DNA from 4 places in the Kitasatospora sp. NPDC056800 genome. Region 3 is predicted to be linked to each of the others. Evidence: riboswitches for the same ligand, from Rfam matches in the RefSeq annotation. Region 3 holds a riboswitch; each other region holds the start of a gene.
The links. A riboswitch is a leader RNA that binds a small molecule or an ion and turns the genes downstream of it on or off. The one in region 3 is predicted to bind cyclic di-AMP.

Region 1: linked by a shared signal. The riboswitch ahead of ACFRQN_RS36050 (peptidoglycan DD-metalloendopeptidase family protein) and the one ahead of ACFRQN_RS03010 (NlpC/P60 family protein) in region 3 are both predicted to bind cyclic di-AMP.
Region 2: linked by a shared signal. The riboswitch ahead of ACFRQN_RS03720 (transglycosylase family protein) and the one ahead of ACFRQN_RS03010 (NlpC/P60 family protein) in region 3 are both predicted to bind cyclic di-AMP.
Region 4: linked by a shared signal. The riboswitch ahead of ACFRQN_RS11560 (M23 family metallopeptidase) and the one ahead of ACFRQN_RS03010 (NlpC/P60 family protein) in region 3 are both predicted to bind cyclic di-AMP.

The regions. Positions count from the first base shown of each region.
Region 1 covers NZ_JBHUAL010000246.1:11,040-13,229, reverse strand. The annotation lists gene ACFRQN_RS36050 (peptidoglycan DD-metalloendopeptidase family protein) at 1-921, opposite strand, end outside; cyclic di-AMP (ydaO/yuaA leader) riboswitch at 924-1,124, opposite strand; gene ACFRQN_RS36045 (MFS transporter) at 1,476-2,190, shown strand, end outside.
Region 2 covers NZ_JBHUAL010000009.1:15,230-17,419, reverse strand. The annotation lists gene ACFRQN_RS03720 (transglycosylase family protein) at 1-1,182, opposite strand, end outside; cyclic di-AMP (ydaO/yuaA leader) riboswitch at 1,169-1,339, opposite strand; gene ACFRQN_RS03715 (hypothetical protein) at 1,791-2,190, opposite strand, start outside.
Region 3 covers NZ_JBHUAL010000007.1:5,381-7,570, forward strand. The annotation lists gene ACFRQN_RS03010 (NlpC/P60 family protein) at 1-977, opposite strand, end outside; cyclic di-AMP (ydaO/yuaA leader) riboswitch at 988-1,141, opposite strand; gene ACFRQN_RS03015 (C40 family peptidase) at 1,480-2,190, opposite strand, start outside.
Region 4 covers NZ_JBHUAL010000038.1:10,240-12,429, reverse strand. The annotation lists gene ACFRQN_RS11570 (alpha/beta fold hydrolase) at 1-286, opposite strand, end outside; gene ACFRQN_RS11565 (YiaA/YiaB family inner membrane protein) at 362-652, opposite strand; cyclic di-AMP (ydaO/yuaA leader) riboswitch at 848-1,006, shown strand; gene ACFRQN_RS11560 (M23 family metallopeptidase) at 1,019-1,867, shown strand; gene ACFRQN_RS11555 (hypothetical protein) at 1,961-2,190, opposite strand, start outside.

The DNA of each region.
Region 1 (2,190 bases), on a different contig from region 3:
CGAGCCGTTGCGGATCTCGAAGTGCAGGTGCGGGCCGGTCACGTTGCCGGTGGCGCCGGAGAGGCCGATCTGCTGGCCGGCGGTGACGGTCTGACCGATCCTCACGCCGATCGAGGAGAGGTGCGCGTACTCGGCGTAGTGGCCGTCGGCGAGCCTGATCTCGACCTCGTTGCCGTAGGCGCCGCCGTTGCCGGCCTTGACCACGACACCGTTGGCGACGGCGCGCAGCGGGGTGCCGGTGGAGGCGACGAAGTCCTGGCCGGTGTGGTGGCCGGAGGCCCACATCGAGCCGGCCACGCCGTAGGCGGTGCCGAGCCGCGGGCCGGCCAGCGGGGCGACGAAGCCGGAGGTGGCGGCGGCGACCGGAGTGGCGGTCACGGCCTGGGCCGGAGCGGCGACCTGGAGCTGGGTCTCGAGCTGCGCGGAGGGCTTGGCGGCCTCGGTCTGCACCTGGACCTGGGCCTGCGGCTTGGCGGCCTGGGTCGCCGGAGCGGACGGCTTGGCGGGCTTGGCCGGGGCGGCGGGCTTCGCCGGGGCGGCGTCGGCGGCCGGCGCGGCGGCGTGGCCGGACAGCGCGAGCTGCTGGCCCGGGAAGATCAGGTTCGGGTCGGCGCCGACGACCGAGCGGTTCTGCTCGTACAGCGCGTGCCAGCCGCCCTCGACGTTCCTGGCGTCGGCGATCTTGGACAGGGTGTCACCGCTGACGACGCGGTAGCTCTCCTGCGCGGCCTGGGCGGCCGGAGCGGCGGCCTGCGTGGCCTGCTTGGCCTCGGCGGAGGCGGCGGCCGGAGCGGCCGGGGTGTGGGCCTGGGCGCTCATCGCGGTGACGAGCGGGAGGGCGAAGGACACACCGGTGACGGCGGTGGCGATGCCGATGCGGGCGGCGCGGGGCAGGGCGATACGACGAGCCTGTGCAGGCATGGAATTTTCCTCTCCGACGCCTGCGAGGTGAGCTGTCGGGTTCGGGCTGGAGTTGCCCGGCCGCTTGCGCGGCTTCACCCCAAGCCGGTCCTGGACGCCCGCGCCCTGAGGCGCGAACTCCGGTCCGGCGACTTACCTGTGGGTCCCCCGCTCCTGCCGTACAGAGTTCGTTTCGAACCACCGGGCAGCGGCAGGACTCGGCGTTCCACCCGGCGGATCCGTCCGGACTGGCCGGGCGGTCGCTGAACTAAAACCCATCCGTTCGGGTGAAGCAATGTCGATCTCTTGAAACGGCAACGATCCCCCCTCCCACAGTGACCCTCCGCAGGCCCGAGCCCACGGTGCGTACACAACCCATTCACCCCCCGCCACTGATCCACGACCCTGCGCCGAGATCGGCCACGCCGCGCACCCGTCCGCTCACGCACCGCCAGCCGCCAACACACCCACCGGTGACCCTTGTCACGTGCGCCTCGGCAGCGCAGGATTCGCCCGTGGCCACCTCCGAGGCCGGCACCCTGCGCCTGGGCACCGCGCAGGGTCGCTGGGTACTAATGGCGACGGTGCTCGGCTCCAGCATGGCGATGCTGGACGGCACCGTGGTGAACGTCGCGCTGCCCCGGATCGGCGCCGACCTCGGCGCTTCCCTCGCGTCCCTGCAATGGACCCTGAACGCCTATCTGCTCACCCTGGCGGGCCTGATCCTGCTCGGCGGCGCGCTCGGCGACCGCTACGGGCGGCGCAAGGTCTTCCTGATCGGCGTGGTCTGGTTCGCCATCGCCTCCGCGGCCTGCGCCGCCGCGCCGAACATCCACGTGCTGATCGCCGCCCGCGCCGTCCAGGGCATCGGCGGGGCGCTGCTCACCCCCGGCTCGCTCGCCATGCTCCAAGCCGTCTTCCACCCTGACGACCGCTCGGCGGCGGTCGGGCTCTGGTCCGGCCTCGGCGGGGTGTCGGCGGCGGTCGGCCCCTTCCTCGGCGGCTGGCTGGTGGACGGCCCCGGCTGGCGCTGGATCTTCCTGCTGAACCTGCCGCTCGCCGCCGCCGTGATCGCGGTCACCACCCGGTCGGTGCCGGAGAGCCGGGACGAGGGCGCCTCCGGCCGCTTCGACGTCCTCGGCGCCGTGCTCGCCGCCCTCGCCCTCGGCGCGATCACCTACGCGCTGACGGCGGCCGGCGAGGGCCTGTCCCCCGCCGTCTGGGTCAGCGGGGTGCTCGGAGTGGCGCTCGGCGTCGCCTTCGTGGCGGTCGAGCGCCGCGCACCCGATC
Region 2 (2,190 bases), on a different contig from region 3:
GGCGGCGACGCGCGGGACGGAGACGCCCGCGGCGCGCAGCGCGGCCTGGGTCAGGCCGGAGCAGTCCCAGCCGCCGTTGCCGGTGCCGCCGTAGACGTACGCCTGACCGACCTTCGACTGGGCGAAGGAGACCGCGGCGGCCATGCTGCCGGTCGCGGCCGGCACCTGGGCCTGGGTCTGCGTCTGGGCCTGGGGCTGGGGAGCGGGCTTGGTGGCGGGCTTCGCGGCCGGCTTGGTGGACGGCTTGGCGGCCGGGGCCTCGGGCTGCGCGGTCGGCTGGGCGTTCACGGCACCGCCGTTCGCGGACTGGCCGGACTTCTGCGAGCGGTCGAACCAGGTGAAGTCCGAGCCGGACGTGCCGGCGGAGGACTGGCCGGCCCGGGCCTGGCCGTTGCCGCCGAAGGACAGCTGCTGGCCCGGGTAGATGGTGTCCGGACCCTCGGTCAGGGTGCCGCGGTTGAGGTCGTACAGCCGCTGCCAGCCGCCCTGCACCTTGTGCTGGTCGGCGATCGCGGACAGCCAGTCGCCCTCGACGACGGTGTAGTCGCCGCCCTGGGCCTGCTGCTGGCGCTTCTGCACCCAGTCGCTCCGGTTGCCGGAGGCGGCGGAGTCGGTGGAGGCCTGCGCGTCGCCCTGGGCGGGCGCGGCGGGCTTCGCGGCGGGGGTCTGGGGCTGTGCGGGCTTGGCGCTGGGCTTCGCGGCCGGAGCGGCCGGCTTGGCGCTCTGGGCGGGCGCGGCGGGCTTGGCGGCGGTCGAACCCGCCGAGGTGTCAACGGCGGCCGCGGCGCCGCCCTTGGTGAGCCCGGCCTGGACCGAGCAGACCGGCCAGGCGCCGGGGCCCTGCGAGGCGAGGACCTTCTCGGCGACGGCGATCTGCTGGTCCTTGGCGGCCAGGTCGGCGCGGGCCGCGTAGGCCGTGCCGCCGAAGGCGGACCAGGTGCTGGAGGTGAACTGGAGGCCGCCGTAGAAGCCGTTGCCGGTGTTGATGCTCCAGTTGCCGCCGCTCTCGCACTGGGCGACCTTGTCCCAGGTGGCGACGGAGGCGGCCGAGGCGGTGCTGGTGGTGAGGCAGGGGACGGTGAGGCCGACGCCCGCGACGCCGAGGGCGGCGATCACGCGACGGGTACGGCCGGACAGACGGGTGCCGTTGGTGGGCAGCATGAAGACGTGGTCCTCTCCCACGCCTGCGAGGTGAGCTGTCGGATTCGGGCTGGAGTTGCCCGGCCGTGCGGTGAGCACGGCTTCACCCCTAGCCCTGGACCGTTCCGGAGAGCGGTCCGGGGCGACTTACCTGTGGGTCCCCCGCTCCTGCCGTGGTGCGTTTTCGCGCTTCCAGGACATCCGACGGCAGGACTCGGCGTTGCGGATGACCGGGTTCGTGTGGTCACGAACGGGGAGCACGTTAATCAGACTTAAGTTCAAACTGCAAACCACTGTGATGTGCATCACGGTTTAGTGGAAACTGCCAAAATTGCCACTCACCATGATCGTAAATGATCGTTTTCAGGCAATGCTGTTGTGGAAGCCGACAACTGGCTCCGCCTCAGGAGTGGCGTGACGGTGCGTCGAATCGCGGAGTGGCGCACTCCGGCGGGTGGGGGAGCGGTCGCGATCGGAGCATGTGAATCCACGCTCCCTATTTCCTTTCAAATAGCGCCAGAACGGACATTCCCCTTCATTGCCGGGTGACTCCCGTACGGGACGGACGGGGTGGGGGGAAGTACGTGGAAGGGCCCGGAACGCGATCCGTTCCGGGCCCTTCGGTGCGCGCGAACCCGCGCGCGGTGTCCTTATCGTCCGCCAGGCCCCTCGGCGGCCGCGTGGGCGCCACGGGAGCCCTCCGCGACCCCCTCGGCCTCGGCGGCGGCCGCCGCCTCCGCCTCGGCCCGTGCCAGGTCCTCCGGGGACGGCGTGGGCAGCGCGGCCAGGTAGGTGGAGGCGATCAGCTGGCCGACCGACGGGTAGGCGCCCAGCGGCGCGGCCGACGGGCAGCCGGTCTCCTCGGCGGCGGTGGCGAGCAGCTCGGAGTCCGCCTCCGGGCCGATCACCAGCGGGGCCAGCGCCGGGCGCTGCGAGCCGGTGTCCTTGAGGTGGTTGACGGCCGCGGCCACCGAGCCGGGCACGTCGAGCGCGGCGGCGACGACCGGCACGGCCAGCCGGGCGGCCAGCAGCACGCCGGTGATGCCGGCC
Region 3 (2,190 bases):
AGGTCGCCGGGCTGGGCCTTGGAGAGGTCCGTCCCGAGCCGGGTGCCGGCCGAGGCCTGCGCCTGCGAGGTGCGCGGCAGCGACACGCCGGCCTGGTTGTAGGCCCAGACCATCAGACCGGAGCAGTCGAAGGAGCCCGGGCCGGTGGCGCCCCAGACGTACGGGCTGCCGATCTTGGAGGCGGCGGCGGACAGCGCGGCGGCACCGCGCGAGCTGCCGGGGGCCACGTTCACCGGAGCGGTGGTCGTGGGGGCCGAGAGGCTGCCGCGGCTGTTGTCGCGGGAGGCGCGGTCGGCCTGCTGCTGCTGGGCCTGGGCGGCGTCGGCCTTGGCCTTGGCCTCGGCGGCGGCCTTCTCCTCGGCCTGGCGCAGCGCCTGGCGGTCCTGCTCGGTCAGCGTGTTGAGCAGGTCCTGGGCCGCCTTCAGCTTGCCCTGGACCTCGTCCTTGGAGGCCTTCAGCTGCTGGGTGGTCGACTCCAGCTCGGCGAGCTTGCCCTGGGCCTCGTTGCGGTCCTGGTCGAGCTTGCGCTGCTGCTCCTGGAGCTCCTTCAGCTGACCCTTCTGGGTGCTGCCGGCCTGGTTCAGCGCGTCGGCCTGGCTGAGGAAGCTGTCCGGGCTGGAGGAGAACATCAGCTGGACGGTGGGGGATATCCCCCCGTTGCGGTACTGCTCGCCGGCGATCTCGGCGAGGCCGCCCTGGAGCTCGGTGACCTGGGCCTGCTGACGGGCCACCTGGTCCTGCAGGCCGGAGACCTGCTTCTCCAGGTCCTGCTGCTTGGCCTGGGCGGCGTTGTAGTTCTCGGTCGCGACCTCGGCCTGCTCGTTGAGCTGGTCGACCTGCCCCTTGACCTGTTCCTTGGTCGGCTGCGGGTCCGCGTGGGCACCCTGCGCGGAGAGGACGACGGCTGCGGCGGCGACGCCGGTCAGGATCGAGACCCGGGCGCGGCCGGCGGGCTTGGGACGACGATGGGACGCCACGAAGGCGGACTCCTTCTTCCTACGGCCGCCTACCGGGTGAGCTGACGGGTTCGGGCCGGAAGCATGCCCTACGACGCCTCACGGCCGTTCCACCGGCCGACCTGGCGCCGATTCACCCCGGAGGAACGTGGTTCCCCGGCTCCGCTCCGCAGCGCCCCCTACCACTGGGCTCCCCTGTCGGACAGTCGCTTCGACCTGTCCCGCTGCCTTGCGAACTCGACGGTAACCACCGCCGCCACCCTGGCTGGGCGATCGACAGTGCGGTGGTTCGGAGCATGACCCTAGTAACTGAACCGTGATCGGTTCAAATCCTTGTCAGAAAAAAGACAGAAGATTACCCAAGTTCCTTTGTGAAAATGACCGATGGTGACCATTGACGCACACAAGGCTGATCGGTTCTCACCATGTGGTCGTCGAAGGGCTGGAAACCCGAAACGCCACCCCGAACGGGGGTGGCGCTTTTCACAGGCCCCCGCGGGAGCCCCCCGGGCGTGTCGGTCCGTCAGACCCGGCGGATGGTGTTGATCGACATCGCGTCGGCCTTCATCACCTTCACCACGTCGCCGGTGTGCGGCGCGTGGACCACCATGCCGTTGCCGATGTACATCCCGACGTGGTGCATGTCGGGGCCGTAGATCACCAGGTCGCCCGGCTGGGCCTGGTCCAGCGAGGGGATCCGGGTGCCGTAGTGGCCCTGCTCCTGCGAGGTGCGCGGCAGCGAGACGCCCGCCTGCCCGTACGCCCAGACCATCAGGCCCGAGCAGTCGAAGGTGGTCGACCCGGTGGCGCCCCACACGTACGGCGAGCCCTGCTTGCTCATCGCCTTGGCCAGCGCCGTGGCCGCGTAGCCGCTGGCCGGCGGCAGGCTGCCGAGGTCGACCCGGTCGCTGCCGCGCGAGGCGCGGTCGTCCTGCGCCTGCTGGGCCCGCAGCGCGGCGCGGTCGGCGGAGCTCAGCGAGTTCAGCAGGTCCTGGGCGGCCTTCAGCTTGGTGTTGACGTCCGACTTGGCCTGGTTCAGGTCCTTGGTGGTGGTGTCCAGCGAGGCGAGCACGGCGGCCGCCTCGGTCTTCTCCTGGTCCAGCCGGCGCTGCTGGTCCAGCAGCCCCTTGAGCGCCTCGGCCTGACTGGTGCTGGCCTGCTGGACGGTGGAGGCCTTGTCCAGGTAGCCGGACGGGTCCGAGGAGAGCATCAGCTGGACGGACGGGTCGATGCC
Region 4 (2,190 bases), on a different contig from region 3:
CGTAGTCGTCCCAGGTGATCGAGGATTCGCCGAAGCCCCGCAGGTCCATGGTGACGACCCGGTGGCCGGCGGCGACGAGCAGCGGGCGCAGGTGCCGGTACGCGGCCCGGCTGTCGAGCATGCCGGGGAGCAGGACGACCGGGGTGCCGTCGCCCTGCCGGGTGTCGTCGTAGGCGATCCGGCCGCCGGGGACGGTGAGGTACTGGGTGCTCGGGGTGATGGTGCCGTTCATGGGGTCCTCCTCGGGCCGCCGGTGCGGGGCATCGGCGGTGCTGCCGATAGCCATAAAGCTAAGGCTAATAGCCTTAGCCGTCAAGCGGTCGGGCGTCGGAGGCGTCGGAGAAGAGGGGGAAGGGAGCGGTCAGACCCCTTCGACCTTGAACGGGTCGTGCTCGCTGAGCAGCTTCTCCAGCCGGGCCTGGTCCACCCGGGTGACCATGTCGTTGGACTCCTGCCGGTCCCGGATCACCTTCGCCAGCGTGAACGCGGAGCTGACCGTGAAGAGGAGGCCGAGCCCGAGGAAGGCCCGGGTCCACCCGCCGACCGGCAGGTAGATGATCCCCACGGCGAGGGCGGTGCCCGACAGGGCGAAGGACAGGACGGCCTGGAGGTAGTAGGCGGCCGTGGTGCGGGTCTGCATCGGTGCGCTCATGGCGTCAGGATGCTGCGGCCCGGCCGGGCCGCACATGAGTAGGCGTACTCAGATGGGGCCGTGCATGAGGGACCGTTCGTTGACGTCCGATCACCTGCCGCGGGGCTGCTCCGAACGGATGGCTTGGAATCAGAGCCTCCTAGGATTAACGTTTGATAACGCAGCGCGGTTGTCAACGCCGTACCCAGACGGCACCGTGCGCCGTCGCCTAATCCCACCGACCGGCCTCCGGGCAGGTCAGGGAGCCGGGGAACCACGTTCCTTGGGGTGAATCGGCGGGGCTCCGGCCCGGCCGTAGGAGACCTTCCTGCTCCGAACCCGTCAGCTAACCCGGTAGGCGCGAAGGAAGGAAAGGAGCGCGCCTCCGTGGCGTCGACGCACACCCCGGCACACCCGGCCGGCTTCGCAGCCGGTACCCAGCTCCTCGACCACCCCGGTCCGGACGGCCCCGAGGCCTTCGGCCCGGAGGACTTCGCCGCGGAGGCCGAGACCAACCGCCACCGGATGCCGCGTCAGACCCGCGGAACCTCCCCGCTGCTCGGCGTCACCGCCGTCGCCGCCACCCTGGGTGCCACCGGCTTCACCTCGGCGACCCCGGCCGCCGCCCCCGCCATCGAGGCCCCGGACGAGACGGCGGTCGCCCTCTCCGCCGACCCCGGCCTCGCGCTCGCCGCCCGCATCCAGAACCAGGCCGACAGCCAGCGCACCGCCGCCGAGGAGACCGCCCGGCTCCAGGCCGCCCAGGAGGCGGAGGCCAAAGCCGCCGCCAAGGAGGCCGAGGCCAAGCGCGCCGCCGAGGAGGCCGAGCGGGCCAAGGCCGCCGCCCTCACCCTCCCGGTGACGGACTACCGGCTCTCCGCCCACTACGGCCAGAGCGCCCGCTACTGGGCCAACCTGCACACCGGCCTGGACTTCGCCGCCGACACCGGCACCCCGGTCCACGCGCTCGGCCAGGGCACCATCACCTCGGCCGGCTGGGCCGGCTCGTACGGCTACCGGATCGTCGAGACCCTGCCCGACGGCACCGAGATCTGGTACTGCCACCTCTCCGCGATCACCAAGGGCTCCGGCAAGGTCGCCGCCGGCCAGCAGATCGGCAAGGTCGGCGCGACCGGCAACGTCACCGGCCCGCACCTGCACATGGAGGTCCGCCCCGGCGGCGGCGCCCCGGTCGACCCGGAGCCCTGGCTCCAGCAGCGCGGCCTCAACCCCTGACGCACCCGCCCTGAGGCACCCGCCCGGGCGGACCCAGCGCGAAGCCCCCGGCCCGGAGCACCAGCACCGGACCGGGGGCTTCGCCGCGGCGTCTCACTCCTCGGCGGGAAGCTGCGCCAGGTACGCCTCGATCTCCTCCTGGCCAGGCTCCGGCGCCAGCTCCGGGAACTCCGTCACCAGCAGCCGCGGCAGCCCCGGCACCGTCCACCCGCCGAACAGGTCGAGCGCCGCCTCGACCGCCGCCTCCTCGAACCGCCCGAAGTCCCCGGCCAGTTCCTCCGGCATCGGCCGCCCCAGCGCGGTCAGCTCCGCCAGGTTGCGGT